DNA from 3 places in the Pseudomonas lurida genome. Region 2 is predicted to be linked to each of the others. Evidence: riboswitches for the same ligand, from Rfam matches in the RefSeq annotation. Region 2 holds a riboswitch; each other region holds the start of a gene.

What was found. Region 2 has a riboswitch for cobalamin ahead of cobW (cobalamin biosynthesis protein CobW). Riboswitches for the same ligand answer to the same signal wherever they lie in the genome.
Region 1: it holds a riboswitch for cobalamin, as region 2 does, so the genes downstream of both, ATH90_RS18805 (ABC transporter substrate-binding protein) here and cobW (cobalamin biosynthesis protein CobW) in region 2, are expected to answer to the same signal.
Region 3: it holds a riboswitch for cobalamin, as region 2 does, so the genes downstream of both, cobO (cob(I)yrinic acid a,c-diamide adenosyltransferase) here and cobW (cobalamin biosynthesis protein CobW) in region 2, are expected to answer to the same signal.

Annotation. Positions count from the first base shown of each region.
Region 1 covers NZ_PDJB01000001.1:4,156,316-4,163,297, reverse strand. The annotation lists gene ATH90_RS18815 (ABC transporter ATP-binding protein) at 1-674, opposite strand, end outside; gene ATH90_RS18810 (FecCD family ABC transporter permease) at 671-1,675, opposite strand; gene ATH90_RS18805 (ABC transporter substrate-binding protein) at 1,672-2,682, opposite strand; cobalamin riboswitch at 2,799-2,993, opposite strand; gene ATH90_RS18800 (hypothetical protein) at 3,097-3,540, shown strand; gene ATH90_RS18795 (DNA/RNA non-specific endonuclease) at 4,105-5,031, opposite strand; gene ATH90_RS18790 (M4 family metallopeptidase) at 5,162-6,223, shown strand; gene ATH90_RS18785 (protealysin inhibitor emfourin) at 6,238-6,543, shown strand; gene ATH90_RS18780 (MFS transporter) at 6,547-6,982, opposite strand, start outside.
Region 2 covers NZ_PDJB01000001.1:2,701,047-2,708,028, reverse strand. The annotation lists gene cobN (cobaltochelatase subunit CobN) at 1-3,553, opposite strand, end outside; gene cobW (cobalamin biosynthesis protein CobW) at 3,557-4,618, opposite strand; cobalamin riboswitch at 4,712-4,910, opposite strand; cobalamin riboswitch at 5,037-5,243, shown strand; gene ATH90_RS12165 (CbtB domain-containing protein) at 5,340-5,528, shown strand; gene ATH90_RS12160 (CbtA family protein) at 5,540-6,244, shown strand; gene ATH90_RS12155 (cobalamin biosynthesis protein) at 6,241-6,633, shown strand; gene cobM (precorrin-4 C(11)-methyltransferase) at 6,703-6,982, shown strand, end outside.
Region 3 covers NZ_PDJB01000001.1:4,567,334-4,574,315, reverse strand. The annotation lists gene hda (DnaA regulatory inactivator Hda) at 1-40, shown strand, start outside; gene ATH90_RS20675 (C40 family peptidase) at 254-883, shown strand; gene ATH90_RS20670 (C40 family peptidase) at 1,028-1,567, shown strand; gene ATH90_RS20665 (PQQ-dependent sugar dehydrogenase) at 1,639-2,952, opposite strand; cobalamin riboswitch at 3,052-3,311, shown strand; gene cobO (cob(I)yrinic acid a,c-diamide adenosyltransferase) at 3,391-4,002, shown strand; gene ATH90_RS20655 (cobyrinic acid a,c-diamide synthase CobB) at 3,999-5,387, shown strand; gene bluB (5,6-dimethylbenzimidazole synthase) at 5,384-6,034, shown strand; gene cbiB (adenosylcobinamide-phosphate synthase CbiB) at 6,031-6,939, shown strand; gene cobD (threonine-phosphate decarboxylase CobD) at 6,932-6,982, shown strand, end outside.

The DNA of each region.
Region 1 (6,982 bases), 1.5 Mb from region 2:
GGTGTCAGCACCTCCAGCGGTTTGCCCAGCGACACCAGCCGCCCGTGATCCAGCACCGCCAAGCGGTCACAGGTCAGCGCCTGGTTGAGGTCATGCAGGGCAATCAAGGTGGTGACGGGCAAGCCCTGCACGCCTTTTAGAATCCCCAGTTGGTGCTGGATATCCAGGTGATTGGTCGGCTCATCCAGCAACAGAATCTGCGGCCGTTGCGCCAATGCGCGGGCGATGTGCACACGTTGGCGTTCCCCGCCCGAAAGGCTGCGCCAGGCGCGTTGGCTCAGGTGGGTGGCGTCGACGTCATGCAAGGCCTGTTTCACGATGGCGTCGTCTTCGCTGGACCAGGGGCTCAGTGCCGACAACCACGGCGTACGGCCCAGGGCCACGGCGTCGAACACGCGGATGGCGTCGTCGGTGTCAGCCTGCTGTTCCACCACCGCCAGTTGCTGCGCGATGGCGCGGCGCGACAGCTTGCCCAAGCGCTGGCCACCCAATAACACCTCGCCGGACGCCGGTGTGCGCAAGCCGGCGAGCAACTTGAGCAGGGTGGATTTGCCGGAGCCGTTCGGCCCGACGATACCGAGGGTTTCGCCCAGGTGAACCTCCAGGTGGATGTCGCGCAGCAGCTCGACCTCGCGCACCTTGAAACCCAGGTCCGTGCAGCTCAGCACCGTCATCGCGCGTTTCTCCGGCCGATCAGGATCAGCGCAAACACCGGCGCGCCGACCAGCGCAGTGACCACGCCGACCGGTATCACCTGGCCCTTGATCAAGGTGCGTGACAGCACATCCGCCGCAATCAAAAACAGCGCGCCACCCAAGGCACTCGCCGGCAGCAAGCGCGAATGCCCGGTGCCAAGCAGCAGGCGCACGGCGTGGGGAATCACCAGCCCGACAAAACCGATGGAGCCGACAATCGACACCATCACCGCTGTCACCAGGGCTGCGCAGCCTACCAGTACAAACTGCACGCGGCGCACCGGGATGCCGAGGGATGCCGCCGAGTCGCTGCCGAAGGTGAACGCATCCAGCGCGCGACGGTGCCACAGGCACACGGCCAAGCCAGCGACAGCCACCGGCACGGCCAGCCACACCGAGGGCCAGCGTACGCCGCTGAGGTTGCCCAGCAGCCAGAACATGATGCCGCGCGCTTGCTCGGAGCTGGCCGACTTGGTGATCAGGAACGCGGTGAGCGCATTGAACAGCTGCGAGCCGGCGATGCCCGCGAGGATGATCTGGCCGGTGCCGCTGGCCGAACCACTGGCACGCGCCAACAGGATCACCAGTGCAAATGCTGCCATCGCGCCGACAAACGCGCCGGCCGACAACGAAATCAAGCCGCCGCCCACGCCCATCAACGCCACCAACACCGCGCCGGTCGAGGCACCGGCGCTGATGCCCAGCAGGTACGGATCGGCCAGCGGGTTGCGCAACAGCGACTGCAGGATCACCCCGCAGGTCGCCAACCCCGCACCGCAGGCGGCGGCGACCAGGGCGCGCGTGAGGCGGTAGTTCCACACCACGCCTTCATCGATGGGGTCGAGCACGTAGCCGGCCGCCCACAGTTTGTTGGCGAGTACCTGGAGCACGACCTGCGGCGAGATGGCGGTTTCGCCGATGGCCACGCCAGCGAGTACGGCGGCGAGGAGCAGGGCCAGGGCGAGCAGGGTACGCATCATTTCGGCAGGTCGTAGCCGTCGATGGCCGTGGCCAGTTGTTCAAGGCCATCGAACATGCGGATGCTGGCCTGCAACGCCAGGGCGTCGAGGATGATAATGCGGTTGTTTTTCACCGCGTCCATGTTGCGGGTCACCGGGTCGCTGCGCAGAAACGCCAGTTTCTTTTCATGGTCGTCGGCGGGGTAGCGGCGGCGGTCCATGCGCGCGATCACCAGGAAGGTCGGGTTGGCCTTGGCAATGGTTTCCCAGCCGACGGCGGGCCACTCTTCATCGGACTGCACCACGTTGGACAGGCCGAGGGTTTGCAGCATGAACTCCGGAATGCCTTTGTGGCCGGCCACGTAAGGGTCGCTGGCCATCTCCGAACTGGAGAACCACACCAGCGCGCTGGCCTGCTTGAGGCCTTTGCCCTGTGCCGTGGCGACGGACTTGGCCAGGCGGGCCTTGAGTGCGTCGTTCAACTGCAGGCCACGATCCTGTACATCGAAAATCTGCGCCAGCTGGCTGATGCTCTTATAAATAGTCTCGATGTGGAACGGCTCCAGTCGCGTGCCGTCAGCGCCTACCAGGTTGTCCTTGCCTTCGCAGTCGGAGGGCAGCAGGTAGGTGGGAATCTTCAGTTCATGAAATTGCTCACGGGTGCCGACCACGCCTTGTGGCCCGACCACCCATTCCAGCTCGGCAGCCACCAGTTGCGGGCGCTTGGCGATCACGGCCTCGAAGCTCGGCTCATTATTGGCCAGGCGCTCGATGCTGTCGTTCTGCGCCTTGTATTGCGGCAACACGCTGTTGAACCACAGCGAGGTGCCCACCACCTTGTCGCCCACGCCCAGCGCATACAGCATTTCGGTGGCGGCCTGGCCGATGGTCACGCTGCGGGCAGGGGCTTGCTGGAAGGTGAGGGTGCTGCCGCAGTTTTCCACCGTCAGCGGGTAGTGGGTGGGTGCAGCGTGGGCCAGGGCACAGAAGCCAATGCCGGTAAGCAGGGCGGTAACGCGTGGCAGCATGGAGCAATCTCCGAGTGAACCGTACGTGGAACTGGGGAGGCACGGTTTGGAAATACACCCTCGAGCGCTGTGGTTGAGGCAGGCAAGCGTGTCCTTCCCGGACACCCCGCCGGTTAGTTATTGAGCGTGAGCCGGCAGGTCTCCTGACTGATGCATCGTCGCCAGGCTCCGGCCTTCCCGGACAAGGTCCAGTGGCATCAAGGAGCAGGCTCAGCACCTACAGTTGCGGGGGCAGTTCCGATTGGCGCGAGGGTACGGCGCTTCGGATTCCCTATTAGTCCCGTTTGGGAACCGGCGCGGTATGGTAGTCGATCGCGAGGTTTAACGGGAGGCCGTGAAGCCAACGGTAGCTCTTTGATGGTGGGGCTCCTATGATGCGCAGCCAATGGATCGCTTTATCACAAGGAATACACAGTGAAATCGTTCGTCGCGCTCGCCCTCGTCGCCACCCTCGCCGGTTGTGCCGCCCAAGGTAAATCTGAACAACAGATTCTTGACGAGGCCGCCACCGCCTATGTCAAGTCGATGCCGGCCGGGTCGGACAAACTCCGTTTGCACTCGATGAGCATCCCCAAAAGCGGGATGTTCGGCGATACCCTGGCGATTTCCATGGCCGGTGAGCAAAACGCCGCCTACCTCAGGGGAGAACTGCTCGATGCCAAGCGCTTGGGCGATGTGTTCTTTTTGATTATCGGTGCCAGCACGCCGGTTGATGTTGCCGTGATCAGCAAAGCCGTTGAGGGGCAGGACTTGAAGGGGATGCAGATTTATTACTCGGGCACTGATGCGCAGAAAGACAAAGTGCGTGCGGCGGTCGAGAAAACCCAGGCGCAGTTTCATTACATCAATGCGCAATGAGGGCCCGCCCGTTGCCTCGCCTGCTGCCTGTCACCCTGCGATCCTGAAATGTGGGAGCGGGCTTGTTCGCGAAAGCGGCCTGACCGTCAACCACCATCTGCCTGTCACCCCGCGATCCAAAAATGTGGGAGCGGGCTTGCCCGCGAAGGCGGCCTGATAGCCGACCTGGATGTTGGATCAGACCGGGTACATATCCGTTATTTAGGTTACGGCTGATATTGGTTCCGCTCTTACAGCGGGTCACTTTGGAAAAGAGCCCCAAAGTAACCAAAAGGCTCTTGCCCCAACACTCGGCACCTCGCCTAGGCTCGGTGTGCCCGTAATCCGACAGGGATTTGGGGGGCCGCCGCCACGCGCCCTCCATGGCGCGGGGCGGCTAAACCGGCATCCCTGCCGGTTTACCCCCCAAATCCCTGTCGAATTCCGGCCAGCGTGTTTGATGGGGCGCCTGAAATCAAAAGCAAGATCAAGATCAAGATCAAGATCAAGAGCGGCTCGCTTTGCATCGTGGTTAGCGATGGTTGTCGACGACGCTTAACAGGTGGGTGCTGTTTGAAGCGCTGGTCACAGACGAATGTCTTCGGGGCCTTGTATCAGTGCTTCAATTCGTGTGCCGGTGGCGCGTTCTTCGTTGCTGAAACCGTCGTAGTCGGCGAGGTTGGCGAAGCGGATGCCGGTCAGGCGTTCTATCTGGATCACGCTGCGCTGGTAGGTCCTGAGCTGGCCGAACACCAGGTCCAACTGGCCGAGCTCGCGGCTCTGGTCAATCATGTAGGCACTGGCAGAAGGCTTGCCGTCGTCGCTGAGGTAGGCGACGACTTTCCAGAAGGCCTTCGGGATCTGTACGCCTCGGTACACACGGTCGTCGTCAGCGAACACCGGGCCGGTGAACACCGTGGCCCGGGCTTTCCAGCGTTGCGTGTTGTCGAGGATGTAGTCTTCGAGCTCCAGCCAGGTCTTCTGGTTGAACCCGCTCATCTGCGGCGAACAGTTGGTGAAATGAAAGGTATCGACGTTGGCGGTTTGCGCCGCGTCGCCCCAGTTCGGGTCTTGGCGGCGGACCAGGTGGCCGCGATCGAGGCCATTACTGGCATAGAGCGCTTCGCCCACCTGCGCATCGTTCGGCAGGCGACCGTCGTAGGCCCAGGTGTCGTTGCTGCGAATAATGTCCACGTGCTGGCCGCCGTCGATGTTGACGCCCACATACAGCGCAAGTCGCTTGGCGCGTGACATCGTTATCGAGAAGTGCGTGTAGTCCAGGCGCTGCTGTGTATCGCCCGCCAAGGCCTCCTCGACCGTGGGCCAGGGCACCCCGAAGCTGCCGAGAAAATCCTCGGCATAGCCGCCCCGGTCCTTCAAGTCTTTGGCCGAAGTGACACGGGGCGTCGTCGCTCGCGCCTCCAGTAGCGTAGGGCTCGGCGCGATCAATGGGCGCAGGTCGGCGAGCCTGGGGCGGTACGAAAGGTCGATTTTGGCTTTACGTGCTGGCATCGGTAAGTCCTCCTTGGATAAACACGACTGCAACATAAGTTAATGACAATTGATGATGCGCGTTAACCCCTGGGGACTATCCTCAAACGGTCACCCGGACGTTCACCACACGCCAACAGGGAGCCAGCCAATGTGTGATCGCCATTACCGTAACCCGATTTTCTGCCTGATACCGCCCTATATGCTCGACCAGATCGCGCGCAACGGCGACAAGGCGCAACGGGAGGTCGCGTTGCGCACGCGCGCCAAAGACAGCACGTTCCGCTCGTTGCGCATGGTCGCCGTGCCCGCCAAAGGCCCGGCGCAAATGGCCCTGGCCATGGGCGCAGGCAAGCGCCGATCGATCTACAGCGCCAACGGCACCGATAGCCTGCCAGGCACGCTGATCCGTGGCGAAGGGCAGCCCGCCAGCGGTGATGCCGCAGTGGACGAGGCCTATGACGGCCTGGGCGCCACGTTCGATTTTTTTGACGAGGTCTTTGATCGCAACTCCATCGACGACGCCGGCATGGCACTGGACGCGACCGTGCATTTTGGCCAGGACTACAACAATGCCTTCTGGAACTCGGCCCAGATGGTGTTTGGCGATGGGGACGCGCAGTTGTTCAACCGCTTCACGGTGGCCCTTGACGTGATCGGGCATGAGTTGGCCCATGGTGTCACCGAGGACGAGGCCAAGCTGATGTACTTCAACCAGTCCGGGGCGTTGAACGAATCGCTGTCGGACGTGTTCGGTTCGTTGATCAAGCAATACGCGTTGAAGCAACGCGCGCAAGACGCCGATTGGCTGATCGGCAAAGGGCTGTTCACCCAGAAGATCAAAGGCAGTGCCCTGCGCTCGATGAAAGCCCCCGGAACGGCGTTTGACGACAAGCTGCTGGGCAAGGACCCTCAGCCCGGGCACATGGATGATTTTGTGCAAACCTACGAGGACAATGGCGGGGTGCATATCAATTCAGGCATTCCCAACCATGCGTTCTACCAGGTGGCGACCAAGCTGGGCGGGTTTGCCTGGGAGCGCGCGGGGCGTATCTGGTATGACGCGCTGCGTGATGCGCGACTGCGGCCCAACTCCGGGTTTTTGCGTTTTGCTCGCATTACCCATGATGTTGCCGGCCGACTCTACGGCGCGAACAAGGATGAACAGAAGGCGGTCCAGGAGGGTTGGAAAGCGGTCGGCATTTCTGTCTGACGTGAGGAACAGCCATGCACATTTCGATCAAGGAAAACGGTGGGCCTGGGTTCTTTCCGGGCCTGGCCAAGCCGCAGACGGTGGAGCTGGACACGCTGCCCGAGCAGGACCAGCAGGAGTTGCGGCAGCTTATCGAGGCCTCTGACTTCTTTCAGCTGCCGCAAAGCAAAGCGCCCGAGCGCGGTAATCCGGGCGAGGTGCATTACACCCTGACGGTGACCGAGGGCCAGCGCGAGCACACCGTGTGCGTACTGGCCCCGGTGAAGTCGCAGGCGCTGGATGGGCTGGTGCAGTGCGTGCGTCGGCATATCCGCTGCTGAGGTTCAGGTGCGCGCGTTTGCAGTACTCGCCAGGGAAGCGCCCAGGCTGTATAGCAAACCGCCCGCGATCACGAACAGCGCCAGCATGTAGAACATGGAGTGGGCGGGCTGTGTCGACAGCACGATCCCGCACAGCACCGGCCCCAGGGCTGCGCCGACGTTGCCCAGGTTTTGCGCGCCGTAGTACATGCCTCGCAGAGGCTCGGGCGCGATGATGTCGATGAACATGTACTCGGCATGGAACACGATGATCTCTCCCAGGGTGAAGATCGCCATGGACAACACCCAGAACATCAGCGAGTTGGACAAGCCAAACCCCGCCAGGCCGACAATGAACAGGCCCAGCCCTCCTGCGAGCCATAGGTGCAGGTGCTGATGGGTGATCCGCTTGCCGATCAGGTATTGCAGGCTGATCACCATCACCGCGTTGGTTGCCACC
Region 2 (6,982 bases):
GTGCGGTGGTGGCATCGAAGGCGAACAGATTGTCCACAGTCGCCGCCATCTCGAACGCACCTTTATAGCCATGGCGCTTCACGCCCTCAATCCACTTGGGGTTGGCGGCGCGGGAACGGATAACCCGGTTCAGCTCTTCCTTCAGGGTACGGATCTTCGGCAGGTCCGGCTGGCTATGGTCGCCATGATAGCTGGCAGCCTTGTCGCCGCTCAGGGTTTCCACAGCGGCGAGCATGCCGCCTTGGAACTGGTAGTAATCATTGGAATCGAGCAGGTCGTGCTCGCGGTTGTCCTGGTTCTGCAACACTGCCTGCACCTGGCTCAAGCGCTGGGCGAATTGCGCGCGGGCGGCAGTGCCTTCGTCGGAGCCGCCATAGGCATAGCCGCCCCAGTTCAGGTAGACCTCGGCGAGGTCTTCGCGGCTTTGCCACAGGCGCCCGTCGACCGCACCCTGCACCCCCGCACCATAAGCGCCGGGCTTGGCACCAAAGATGCGCCAGCCGGCCTGTTTAGCAGCGGCCTCTTCGTCCAGGCCGGAGTTGCGCAACGCTTCGCGCTCGCTGCGCACCTTGGCGGCCAGCGGGTTCATATCGTCCGGCTCGTCCAGCGCGGCGACAGCCTGCACCGCCGCATCGAACAGGCGGATCAGGTTGGCGAAGGCATCACGGAAAAAGCCGGACACCCGCAGCGTCACGTCAACGCGCGGACGATCCAGCAGGCTGATCGGCAGGATTTCAAAGTCATCCACGCGCTGGCTGCCCGTCGCCCACACCGGGCGCACGCCCATCAGTGCCATGGCCTGGGCGATATCATCACCGCCGGTGCGCATGGTGGCAGTGCCCCATACCGACAGACCGAGCTGGCGCAGGTGGTCGCCATGGTCCTGCAGGTGCCGCTCGAGAATCAGGTTGGCCGACTGGAAGCCGATGCGCCAGGCGGTGGTGGTGGGCAGGTTGCGTACGTCGACGGTGAAAAAGTTGCGCCCGGTCGGCAGCACATCCAGACGCCCGCGACTCGGCGCACCACTGGGGCCCGCGGGCACGAAACGGCCGTTCAAGGCGTCCAGCAACCCACGCATTTCTGCCGGGCCGCAGGCGTCCAGGCGTGGCGCAACCACGATACGCAGGCTTTCGATGACCGCCTTCACATCCTCCCAGCCAGGCGCTTCCAACTGTTCAAGCGGCCCTTCCAGCGCCTGCTCGATCAAGCGCGCCGCGTACAGTTCGAGGCGCTCGCGGGTATCGCCGGCGGTGCGCCACAACTGCCCGTCGATCGTCTGCAACACCAGCGGCCGGCGCCCGGTCCAGGGTTCGGCCAGGGCGCAGTCCAGCGGGTCGAAGCCCAGCTCGAACGCCTTGGCCAGCACCCGCAGTAAACTCGACTGCGGGCCACGGCCGTCGCCACGCGGGATGCGCAGCAAGGCGAGCAAGGTATCGATACGCAAGCGCCCCTCCGGCGACTCGCCGAAGATATGCAGGCCGTCGCGAATCTGCGACTCCTTCAAGTCGCACAGGTAGGTGTCCAGGCGCGGCAGCCACACCGCCGCCTCTGTATCGCTTTGCAGCTCGAGTTCCTGGTCGATGCGGGTTTCACGCACCAGTTTGAGAATGTCTTTCTGCAGCTCCAGAGCGCGGCGCGGATCCAGCAGCTGCGCTTCGTAATACTCGTCCGCGAGCAGCTCCAGATCACGCAGCGGGCCATAGGTTTCGGCACGGGTCAGCGGCGGCATCAGGTGGTCGATGATCACTGCCTGGGTGCGCCGCTTGGCTTGGGCGCCCTCGCCAGGGTCGTTGACGATAAACGGGTAGATGTTCGGCAGCGGCCCCAGCAGCGCGTCGGGCCAGCAGTTTTCCGACAGCCCCACGCCCTTGCCCGGCAACCATTCCAGATTGCCGTGCTTGCCCACATGGATCACGCCATGGGCACCGTAGGTGTGGCGCAACCAGAAGTAAAACGCCAGGTAAGCATGGGGCGGAACCAGGTCCGGGTCGTGGTACACCGCGCTGGCATCCACCTGATAACCGCGTGCCGGCTGGATGCCGACAAAGGTCAGGCCCAGGCGCAGGCCGGCGATCATCAGGCGACCGTCGCGGAACATCGGGTCGTTGTGCGGCGCGCCCCAGCGTTCCAGCACGGCCTGGCGGTTGGCCTCGGGCAAGCGCTTGAACATCGCCTCGTAGTCCTCCAGCGCCAGGCTTTGATGGCACGGGCGCAGGTCGAGACCGTCCAGGTCATTGGTGACGCCGCCGAGTAAAGCGTGGATCAGCGCCGTGCCGCTCTCGGGCAAGCTGTCCGGCAGCGGATAGCCTTCAGCCTGCAAGGCCCGCAGGATATTCAGCGCCGCCGCGGGCGTGTCCAGGCCAACGCCGTTGCCGATACGGCCGTCGCGGGTTGGGTAATTGGCAAGGACCAGCGCAATGCGTTTGTCCGCAGCGGGCACTCGCGCCAACTCGACCCAACGCCGGGCCAGCTGCGCGACAAAATCCATGCGCTCGGGCGCGGCGCGGTAGCAGACCACGTCCGACTGGCTGCGCTCACTGCGCCAGGCCAGGTCCTTGAAACTGATCGGCCGGCTGATGATGCGCCCGTCCAGTTCGGGCAAGGCGATATGCATCGCCAGGTCACGCGGGCCGAGGCCCTGCTCGCTGGCCTCCCAGCCGGGCTGGTTGTCTTGGGCGCAAATGGCCTGGATCACCGGGATATTACGGCGAAACGGGCGTAAATGCGGCGCTTCGGGGCTGGATTGGGCAAAGCCTGTGGTGTTGAGGATCACCGCCGCGCCTACCTCATCCAGCACGTCCTCGACCACCGCCAGGCAGCCGGGCTCTTTCAAACTGGCCGCCGCCATGGGCAACGGGTTAAGGCCCGCAGCCTGCAAGCGCTGGCAGAACACGTCGATAAACCCGGTATTGGCCGCCTGCAAATGGGAGCGATAGAACAGCACCGCCGCCACCGGCCAGTCCGCGCTCCAGTCGGCCTGCCAATCATGCAGGCATGCACTGGCGTGATGCGGGTGATAAATCGCCGTGCGCGGCAGGGTTTGTGGCGCTTCCCAGGCGTAGTCCCGGCCCAGGTAACCACTGGCCAGGCAGCGATAGAAATTCAGCGCATTCGCCAGGCCGCCCTGGCGCAGGAAGTGCCAGAGGCGATCACGCGCTTGTACGCCAACGGTGCTCAGGTCACTGAGCTCCGGGTCCGGTCTGTCATCCCCCGGCACCAGAATCAACTGCACGCCGCGCTCGGCCAGTTCCACCAGGCGCTCGATGCCGTAGCGCCAATAACCGATGCCGCCATGCAGCGAGATCAGGATGACCTTGGCGTGGCGCAGCACTTCATCGACGTACAGGTCGACGGAGGCATGGTTCTGCACCTGCATCGGGTTGGCCAGGCGAAAACTGGGGTAGTCGTCGGGCAGCTGCTGGGCCGCTTCGGCCAGCAGCGCCAGGCTCGAATCACCGCTGCACAGGATCACCAGTTCAGCGGGGGTCTGGCCGAGGTCGGCAATGTTGTCGTCCGAGACGAAACCACCGGGCTGGGTCCTGAGCAGGTGCATGGGTTAGACGCTGAGCGCGGCGCGCAATTGCGCTTCAAGGCCCGCCGCATCGAGCTCCTGGCCGATCAGCACCAAGCGCGTGACGCGCGCTTCGTCGGCGCCCCAGGCACGGTCGAAATGCTTGTCGAAACGCGTGCCCACGCCCTGGATCAGCAGGCGCATCGGCTTGTTCGGGATAGCAGCGAAACCTTTGACGCGCAGGATGCCGTGTTGCACCACCAGTTGCGTCAGGGCCTCGAGCAGCAGCGCTTCGTCAGCTTGTGGCAGGTCGATGGAGATCGAGTCAAACGCATCGTGGTCGTGGTCGTCTTCACCCTCGTGGTGATGATCGTGATGGCTGTGGCGGCCGTCGATATGTTCTTCGGAGCCGGCACCCACGCCAATCAGCACGTCCAACGGCAAGCGACCGCTGCTGGCTTCGACGATCTTCACCGCGGGTGGCAGTTCTTCGGCGACTTCCAGGCGCACGCGGGCCAGGTCTTCGGCGCTGATCAGGTCGGTCTTGTTGAGGATCACCAGGTCGGCGCTGGCCAACTGGTCAGCGAACAGCTCATGCAGTGGCGATTCGTGGTCCAGGTTCGGGTCGAGTTTGCGCTGGGCATCGACCTGGTCCGGGAATGCGGCGAAGGTGCCAGCGGCCACGGCCGGGCTGTCGACCACGGTGATCACCGCGTCAACCGTGCAGGCGCTGCGGATTTCTGGCCATTGAAAGGCTTGTACCAACGGTTTTGGCAGGGCCAGGCCGGAGGTTTCGATGAGGATATGGTCGAGGTCACCACGACGGGCGACCAATTCGCGCATCACCGGGAAAAACTCTTCTTGCACCGTGCAGCACAGGCAGCCGTTGGCCAGTTCGTACACGCGGCCGTTGGCCTCTTCTTCAGTGCAACCGATGGAGCACTGCTTGAGGATCTCACCGTCGATGCCCAACTCGCCGAACTCATTGACGATGACCGCAATGCGGCGGCCCTGCGCGTTGTCGAGCATGTGGCGCAACAAGGTGGTTTTGCCCGAACCGAGGAAGCCGGTAACGATGGTGACGGGAAGTTTGGCCAGTGTTTTCATCGGATGCCCTTGGGGGCGGGCATACGGGACGATAGGCCCTGCGACGGCGCGCAGCAGCGGATTTCGTCACCGGATCACCCCGCCCGGTTGAATTGGAAAATCGGTTACGAGGCAGGTCTCCTGGCTTGGGGCATGCGGGTCTTGCGACCGGCGCTGGCTGCGCCTTCCCGCCGGATGGCAGTGGCGTGGCAGTCAGATAAACCCTTTACAGTTGCGGGGGCAGCCGCGGCTTGGACCGCGTTCCCTTCTTAGCTTCGGCCTGGGCTGAAGAACCTCGAGGGTGCAAGGCTACGCAGTGCTTGGGGGATGGTCAATGATGGGTTGGGCTTGGCTGGGCTCGCTCGTGTACCTATCCGATATTCAGGTAACGGATAGGCACCCAACAACTCAATTGACTCCCATCCTGCGCCCATGCTCTCCTACACACCTTGTTTCGGGTGCCCTTCACAGGGTGAAACGGGAAACCGGTGCGTCATAGCGATATGACCAGTCCGGTGCTGCCCCCGCAACGGTAAGCGAGCGAAGTGTCACGGCCACTGTGCAAATGCATGGGAAGGCGACGCTTTGAGGACTCCCCAGGAGCCCCCTCGCAAGCCCGGAGACCGGCCCGAAAATTCAGATAACAAACCCGCGGTGGGCGGGCGCTGTTCAGAACCCTGCGTGCCTGGCTCGCGGGGTTTTCATGCGCTCGTTTCACCCTGACACCCAGAAGGGACGCGCCATGTCGATCATCAGCAGCACCTCACACACCACCAGCAGCTCCGCTACCCTGGGCCAACGCCTGACCGCCGCCATCGGCGCGTCGATCCTGGGTGCGTGCCTGGTGTATTTCGCCGGTTTCTCGCACATCGAGGCGGTGCACAACGCCGCCCACGATACCCGCCACAGCGCCGCGTTCCCGTGCCACTGAGACCTGCCGACATGATCAAGCGTATTGCGCAAACCGCCGGTTTCACCGGCCTTCTGGCCGCCCTGCTGCTGACCTTGCTGCAAAGCTTCTGGGTCGCCCCGCTGATACTGCAGGCGGAAACCTATGAAAACGCCCCGGCCGCCACTGAAGTGGCCCATCAACATGCCGAAGGTGCTGCCGCCCACACCCACGATGCCGAAGCCTGGGAGCCGGAAAATGGCTGGCAGCGCGTCCTGTCCACCACAGGTGGCAACCTGGTGGTCGCCGTCGGTTTTGCGCTGATGCTGGCCGGCCTCTATACCCTGCGCGCACCGACCCGCACGGCCCAGGGCCTGCTCTGGGGCCTGGCCGGTTATGCGACGTTCGTGCTGGCACCTACCTTGGGCCTGCCGCCTGAGTTGCCGGGCACCGCCGCCGCCGACCTGGCGCTGCGCCAGACCTGGTGGATCGGCACCGCCGCGTCTACCGCCGCCGGTATCGCACTGATCGTATTTGGTCGCAACTGGCTGCTCAAAGTGCTGGGCGTGGCGATTATCGCGGTACCGCACGTGATCGGCGCGCCGCAGCCAGAGGTGCATTCGATGCTGGCACCGCAAGCCCTGGAAGCGCAGTTCAAAATCGCTTCACAACTGACCAACGTCGCATTCTGGCTGGCCCTGGGCCTGATCAGCGCTTGGTTGTTTCGCCGCAACCGCGACGATCAATACTCCGCATGACACGAGTGGTCGGCCTGGGGTGCCAGCAAGGGTGTGATCTTCACGCACTGCTGGCCTTGTTTGATAGCGCCCTCGCCGAGGGCGGTATCGAGCGCGACAGCATCACCGCGCTGGCCACTATCGACCGCAAACAGAATGAACCAGGCCTCCTGGCACTGGCCAAAGCGCTGGAACTGCCGTTGCAGTGCTTCAGCGCCGAGCAGTTGGCGGTTTTTGAACACCGCCTGAGCCACAAGTCGGACGTTGTGTTTGCCCATACCGGCTGTTATGGCATCGCCGAAAGCGCCGCCCTGGCCTTGGCGGAACAGCTCGGCAACGCCCCTGCCCGCTTGCTGATCACCCGCAAAAAGACTGCCCGGGCCACCTTTGCATTGGCATGCGCCGGGTAAAAATCTGATAATCGCCCCTTCCGATCATGAGCATCCTTCATGCTCGCCCGTTTTCCATCAGGATTTTCCATGACCGTCTACTTCATCGGCGCAGGCCCCGGCGACCCGGAATTGATCACCGTCAAAGGCCAGCGGCTAATCCGCAGTTGCCCGGTGATCATCTATGCCGGCTCGTTGGTGCCTGCGGCGGTGCTGGAAGGCCATCAAGCGGAGAACGTGGTCAACAGCGCCGAACTGCACTTGGAACAAATCATCGACCTGATCAAGGCTGCCCATGCAAATGGCCAGGATGTGGCCCGCGTACACTCCGGTGACCCAAGCCTGTATGGCGCGATTGGCGAACAGATCC
Region 3 (6,982 bases), 1.9 Mb from region 2:
GCTGACCATCCCTTTCCTGAAAGAAACCCTCGGCTGGTAGCCGGGCCTTTATTTTCGCGGGTTCCGGCAAATTCCAGGCGCCAGAAAACCTGCGTTTTGACCGGTTTGGCCACGCAAAAGGCAGGTAAAGGGTGTTAAGGGCTTAGATGTCATCGTCCAAACAAGAAGTCACATAGATCACGATTGAATTTGCAAATCGATGTGATAGTGGGCATAGTCTCGACTTCTTTACATATCAGCCACGGTCGTGCCCATGCTAAATCGCTTCGCACCCCTCGTGCCTCTCGCACTCGTTACCCTGTTGTTTGGTTGCGCCTCCCACCCTCAACAGGTGGCAGAACAGCAAAAACCACAGGTTCAAAACCAGGCAAAATTCGTTGCTGCACAGTCTGCTTCTGTTTACGAAGAAGAAGTGGCAACCGAAAAGGAACTGGCCAATTTCTCCGGCAACAAGCCTTATCAGCTTCCAGTTCTGGCCGACAGCATCCTCGAACGCGGCATGTCCCTGATCGGTACCCGTTACCGTTTCGGCGGTACCTCTGAAGCCGGTTTCGACTGCAGTGGCTTCATCGGCTACCTGTTTCGTGAAGAAGCTGGCATGAACCTGCCACGCTCCACTCGCGAAATGATCAACGTGAATGCACCGTTGGTCGCGCGCAACAACCTCAAGCCTGGTGATCTGCTTTTCTTCAGTACAGCTGGCCGTGGTCGAGTGAGCCATGCCGGTATCTACCTGGGCGACAACCAGTTTATCCACTCCAGCAGCCGTCGCAGTGGCGGTGTTCGAGTCGACAACCTGGGTGACAGTTACTGGAGCAAAACCTTCATCGAAGCCAAGCGCGCACTCGCCATGGCCCCGACTACGGTTACCGCTAGCAAGTAAACTTAAAGTGATACTTGAAGTTTGACGTGTAAGCGCTAGAATCCCTGGACATTGTTGTAATCCGTTCGCGCGAGCTTTGCTTGCGCGTTCTGGTTTTCAGCGTTCGGCAGCGAAAGCCGCATCCAGACCAGGATTGTTCTGCACATGTCGACCTCGGCCCGCCTGATTCTCATTGTTTGCGCCGCGCTGCTCAGCGCCTGCGCAAACCGTCCACCGCCGCCCGCTCCCGTAGCGGTCAAACCCAAGCCGGTGTTCAACTATTCCACGCAAAACTTCTCGCCTGCGGCCGAAGATGTGCTCTTTCGCGCACTGGGCCTGGTCGGCACGCCTTACCGTTGGGGCGGCAACACCCCGGATTCCGGGTTTGATTGCAGCGGCTTGATCGGTTTTGTCTTCCGCGATGCGGCCGGGATCTCCCTGCCGCGTACCACCCGCGAGCTGATCGTGATGCGCGCACAAGATGTCAGCGAGCAGAACCTGCAGACTGGCGACCTGCTGTTCTTCGCCACCGGTGGCGGTTCCCAGGTGAGCCACGCCGGGATCTATGTAGGCGAAGGCCGCTTTGTGCATGCGCCGCAAACCGGCGGTACGGTGAAGCTGGATACCCTGTCCAAGGCGTATTGGCAGAATGCTTACCTGAGCGCCAAGCGCGTGTTGCCAGCAAACCTGGCGCGCAATCCCTGAGTTGACGTCGCTCTACAGGGGAGAGCGGGCTTGCCCGCTCCCCCCTTGTTGTGTGGCGTTCTTGAGATGAGTTATTTAGCTGCCCAAACGCGCCACACCTTATTCCCCACATCATCCGCCACCAGCAAATCCCCCTGCTGATCAATCACCACGCCCACCGGCCGGCCCATGGCTTTCTCATCCTTGTCGAGGAACCCGGTCAGCACATCCACCGGCTGCCCTTTGGGTTGCCCGCCCTCGAACGGCACGAAGATCACCTTGTAGCCACTGTGTGGCTTGCGATTCCACGAACCATGCTGGCCGATGAACGCGCCGTTGCTGAACTGCGCCGGGAGTTTGCTGCCCTCGGCGAACGTCAGCCCCAGAGACGCCGTGTGCGGGCCCACGGCGTAGTCCGGCGCAATCGCCTTGGCCACCAGGTCCAGATTCTGCGGTGTCACGCGCACATCGATGTGCTGCCCGTAATAGCTGAACGGCCAGCCGTAGAAGGCGCCATCCTTGACTGAAGTGATGTAGTCCGGCACCAGGTCGCTGCCGATCTCGTCACGCTCATTGACGGCAGTCCACAGCTGGCCGCTCTGGGGCTCCCAGGCCATGCCGTTCGGGTTGCGCAGGCCGGAGGCAAAGATGCGATGCTCGCCGCTGGCGCGATCCACTTCCCAGATCGCTGCCCGACCCTGTTCGGCTTCAAGCCCGTTTTCCCCGACATTGCTGTTGGAGCCGACGCTCACATACAGCTTGCTACCGTCCTTGCTGGCCACCACGTTCTTGGTCCAGTGGTGGTTGATGCTGCCGCCTGGTAGGTCGACAACTTTGGTGCCTGCTTGCTTGATCGTGGTTTCGCCCGGTTGATAGGGGAAGCGCAGCAGCTTGTCCGAGTCGGCCACGTACAGGTCGTTGCCGACCAGTGTCATGCCAAACGGCGAATTGAGGTTCTCCAGGAAAACCGTGCGGGTTTCCGCGACGCCGTCGTGATCGGCGTCACGCAGCAGTGTGATGCGATTCGGGCTCGGCACCCCTGCACCGGCGCGGCCCATGACTTTTTCCATGACCCAGCCACGAATGCCCTTGGCGTCATCCGGCTTGGGTGGTGCGTTGGTTTCCGCCACCAGCACGTCGCCATTGGGCAGTACGTACAGCCAACGCGGGTGGTCCAGGCCCTCAGCGAACGCCGCCACCTGGGTGCCAGCGGCAGCCGTTGGTTTCGCGCCCTCGGGCCAGCCGATGGCCGGTGCGATGTTGACGGTGGGGATCAGGGTTTTGTTCGGTTCCGGCAACTTGGGCGAAGGCCCGGTGCCGTCGGAGACCTGAAGCGTGGAGCTTTCACCGCAGGCGGCGAGGGTGCCGGCGACCATGATGAGTAGGGCGAGTCTGGTTTTATGCATGGTGTTCTCCTTGATACCTGTAACGGTAGAGGAGGGCGGCGGTGCGATGGTTCAAGTGTAAGGTCAGCTTTAATTGACGCTCCACCCCCAACCCACTAACCTTCGCCGCTTGTTACAGGTGCTCTGTGACCCATGGGTCGACGGAGTGAAACAGGGAAGCCGGTGAGTGAGCGCACTTGTACACAGTGTTGCCGCGATTCCGGCGCTGCCCCCGCAACGGTAAATGAGACAAGACGCTGCTTTTTGCCACTGTATCGCCCGCGATATGGGAAGGCGCCGCGTCGGCCAGCACCTGCTCTCTCTACACAGCAGGCGCACCACTCATGAGCCCGGAGACCGGCCTGAAACATCCAACAGCATCACGGTGGGCGATGCTTGGCTGTCTGTTTTTCTTTTTTCCTGCCCGCCGTTTTTGTCCAGCCCCAACGGAGAGCTGCCATGACCGATTCCCCCGACCGCGACGAACGCCACCTGGCACGCATGCTGCGCAAAAAAGCCGTGATCGACGAGCGCATCGCCAATTCCCCCAACGAATGCGGTTTGTTGCTGGTATTGACCGGCAACGGCAAGGGCAAAAGCAGTTCCGCGTTCGGCATGCTGGCCCGGGCCATGGGCCACGGCATGCAGTGCGGTGTGGTGCAGTTCATCAAGGGGCGTAACAGCACCGGTGAAGAATTGTTCTTCCGCCGCTTCCCTGAGCAAGTGCGCTTCCACGTGATGGGCGAAGGCTTCACCTGGGAAACCCAGGACCGCCAGCGCGATATCGCTGCCGCCGAGGCCGCCTGGGCGGTGTCCCGCGAGTTGCTGCAAGACCCGGCCGTCGGCCTGGTGGTGCTGGACGAACTGAACATCGCGCTCAAGCACGGTTACCTCGACCTCGACCAAGTCCTCAGCGACCTGCAAGCCCGCCCTCCGATGCAGCACGTGGTGGTCACCGGCCGTGGCGCCAAGCCAGAGTTGATCGAAATGGGTGACACGGTCACCGAAATGGGCATGCTCAAGCACGCGTTCCAGGCCGGTATCAAGGCACAGAAGGGCGTCGAACTTTGAATCAGCCCCGTCATTGCCCTGCTGTCCTGATCGCCGCACCGGCATCCGGCCAGGGCAAAACCACTGTCACCGCGGCGCTGGCCCGCTTGCACCGCAACCTGGGGCGCAAGGTGCGCGTGTTCAAATGCGGTCCGGACTTCCTTGACCCGATGATCCACGAGCGCGCCAGCGGTGCGCCGGTGTATCAATTGGACATGTGGATGGTGGGTGAGCAGGAAAGTCGCCGCTTGCTGTGGGAAGCGGCGCAGGACGCCGACCTGATCCTGATCGAAGGCGTCATGGGCCTGTTCGATGGCACGCCGTCCAGCGCCGACCTGGCGCGACACTTTGGCGTGCCGGTGCTGGGCGTGATCGACGGCACGGCCATGGCGCAGACATTTGGCGCGTTGGCCTTGGGCCTGGCGCGTTATCAGCCGGATCTGCCGTTCGCCGGTGTACTGGCTAACCGTGTCGGCACCCTGCGCCATGCGCAATTGCTCGAAGGTAGCCTCACCGAAGGCCTGCGCTGGTACGGTGCGTTGTCCCGCGAGACCGGTATCGAGTTGCCCAGCCGCCACCTCGGCCTGGTGCAGGCGAGCGAACTCAATGACCTCGACGTGCGCCTGGACGCTGCTGCCCAGGCGTTGGGCAGCAGTTGCGAAGTGGCCTTGCCGCCGCCCGTGACCTTTGCCGCACCGCAAGTGATCGAGGCTGAGCCCTTGCTCAAAGGCGTGCGCATCGCCGTGGCGCGTGACGAAGCCTTCGCCTTTACCTACGGCGCCAGCCTCGACCTGCTGCGTGCGATGGGGGCCGAGTTGAGTTTCTTCTCGCCGATCCATGATCGCCAATTGCCTGACGCCGACAGCCTCTACCTGCCCGGCGGTTACCCGGAATTGCACCATCAGGCGCTGTCGGAAAACACTTCGATGCTCGACGCCATTCGTGCTCACCACGCGGCCGGCAAACCCTTGCTCGCCGAGTGCGGCGGCATGCTCTACCTGCTCGACTCGCTGACCGACGTCGACGGCACCCGCGCCGAACTGGTCGGCCTGCTGCAGGGCGATGCCGTGATGCAAAAGAAACTCGCGGCGCTGGCCCTGCAAAGTGTCGACCTGCCTGAAGGCACGCTGCGTGGCCACACCTATCATCATTCCCTGACCAGCACCGAGTGGCAGCCGATTGCCCGTGGCCTGAGCCCCAATGGCGGGCGCGGTGCCGAGGCGGTGTATCGGCAGGGGCGGATGACCGCGTCCTACGTGCATTTTTATTTCCCGTCGAATCCGGCTGCGGTAGCGGCCTTGTTTGCGCCGAGCCTTGAGACCGTTATCGCCGACAAGCCGGCGCCCACATCGACAGTGTTCACCAATCAACCTGTGGGAGCGGGCTCGCCCGCGAAGAGGCCATGACCGATAACGCCTTTCCCGAGGCCGATCGCCAGGCCGTCTACCGCGCTATCGCCGAACGCCGCGACATGCGCCACTTCAGCGGCGGCACTGTCGCTCCCGAATTGCTGCAACGGCTGCTCCAGGCTGCGCACCAGGCGCCGAGTGTCGGCCTGATGCAGCCGTGGCGTTTTATTCGTATCAGCGACCGCACCTTGCGTAGCCAGATTCAACAGGTGGTGGAAGAAGAGCGCGTACGCACCGCCGAGGCCCTCGGCGAGCGCTCCGACGAATTCATGAAGCTCAAGGTCGAAGGCATTCATGACTGTGCCGAAGTGCTGGTCGCGGCGTTGATGGATGATCGCGAGCGGCACATCTTCGGTCGGCGTACCTTGCCGGAAATGGACATGGCGTCGTTATCCTGCGCGATCCAGAACCTGTGGCTGGCAGCTCGCGTCGAAGGCCTGGGCATGGGCTGGGTCTCGCTGTTCGAGCCCCAGGCGCTGGCCGATCTGCTGGGTTTGCCGCCGGGCGCGAAACCCCTGGCCGTCCTGTGCCTTGGGCCGGTGACCGAGTTTTACCCGGCACCGATGTTGCAACTCGAAGGCTGGACCGAGCCTCGGCCATTGAGTGACATGGTGTATGAGAATGCGTGGGGAGTGAGTCAATGAGTGTGGCCTTGTTGTGTGTCGCTGCCGTGGCGCTGGATGCGCTGCTGGGCGAACCGAGGCGCTGGCATCCGCTGGTGGCGTTCGGCAATTTCGCCGGGCGCATCGAGCGACGTTTCAACTCCGGGGGGCGCGGCTGGCGCAGCCATGGCGTGACGGCGTGGTTTATCGCCGTGGTGCCGCTGACCCTGCTGGCCACGGCGTTGTCGTGGGCGCCGTATATCGGTTGGGTCCTGGAGATCCTGGCGTTGTATTGCGCCCTCGGCATGCGCAGCCTCGGCGAGCATGTGATGCCGGTGGCCCAGGCCCTGCGCAGCGACGACCTGGAGCAAGCGCGCAAGCGCGTGAGCTACCTGGTCAGCCGCCAGACCAGTGAGCTGGACCGCACCGAAGTCGCCCGCGCCGCCACCGAATCGGTGCTGGAGAACGGCAGCGATGCAGTGTTCGCCGCAATTTTCTGGTTTGTGGTCGCCGGCGTACCGGGCGTGGTGCTTTACCGCCTGAGCAACACCCTCGACGCCATGTGGGGCTACCGCAACGAACGCTTCGAACGTTTCGGCTGGGCAGCGGCAAAAATCGACGATGTGCTGAACTACATTCCTGCGCGCCTGGTGGCCTTGACCTACGCGGTGCTGGGCAAGACGCGCCTGGCGCTCAAATGCTGGCGCACCCAGGGCCCGACCTGGGACAGCCCCAACGCCGGTCCGGTGATGGCCGCCGGTGCAGGTGCCCTGGGCGTGGCGTTGGGCGGTGCGGCGATCTACCACGGTGAGGTGCACCAGCGCCCGCAACTGGGCGAAGGTCCGGCGGCAGATGCCGATGCCATCGACCGGGGCTGGCAACTGGTGCAGCGCGGCGTATGGTTGTGGCTGCTGATCCTATGTGCAGGGGCGCAATTCTATGCTTGAACACGGTGGCCGGCTGCGCAAGGCAGCGATTCAGTACGGGATA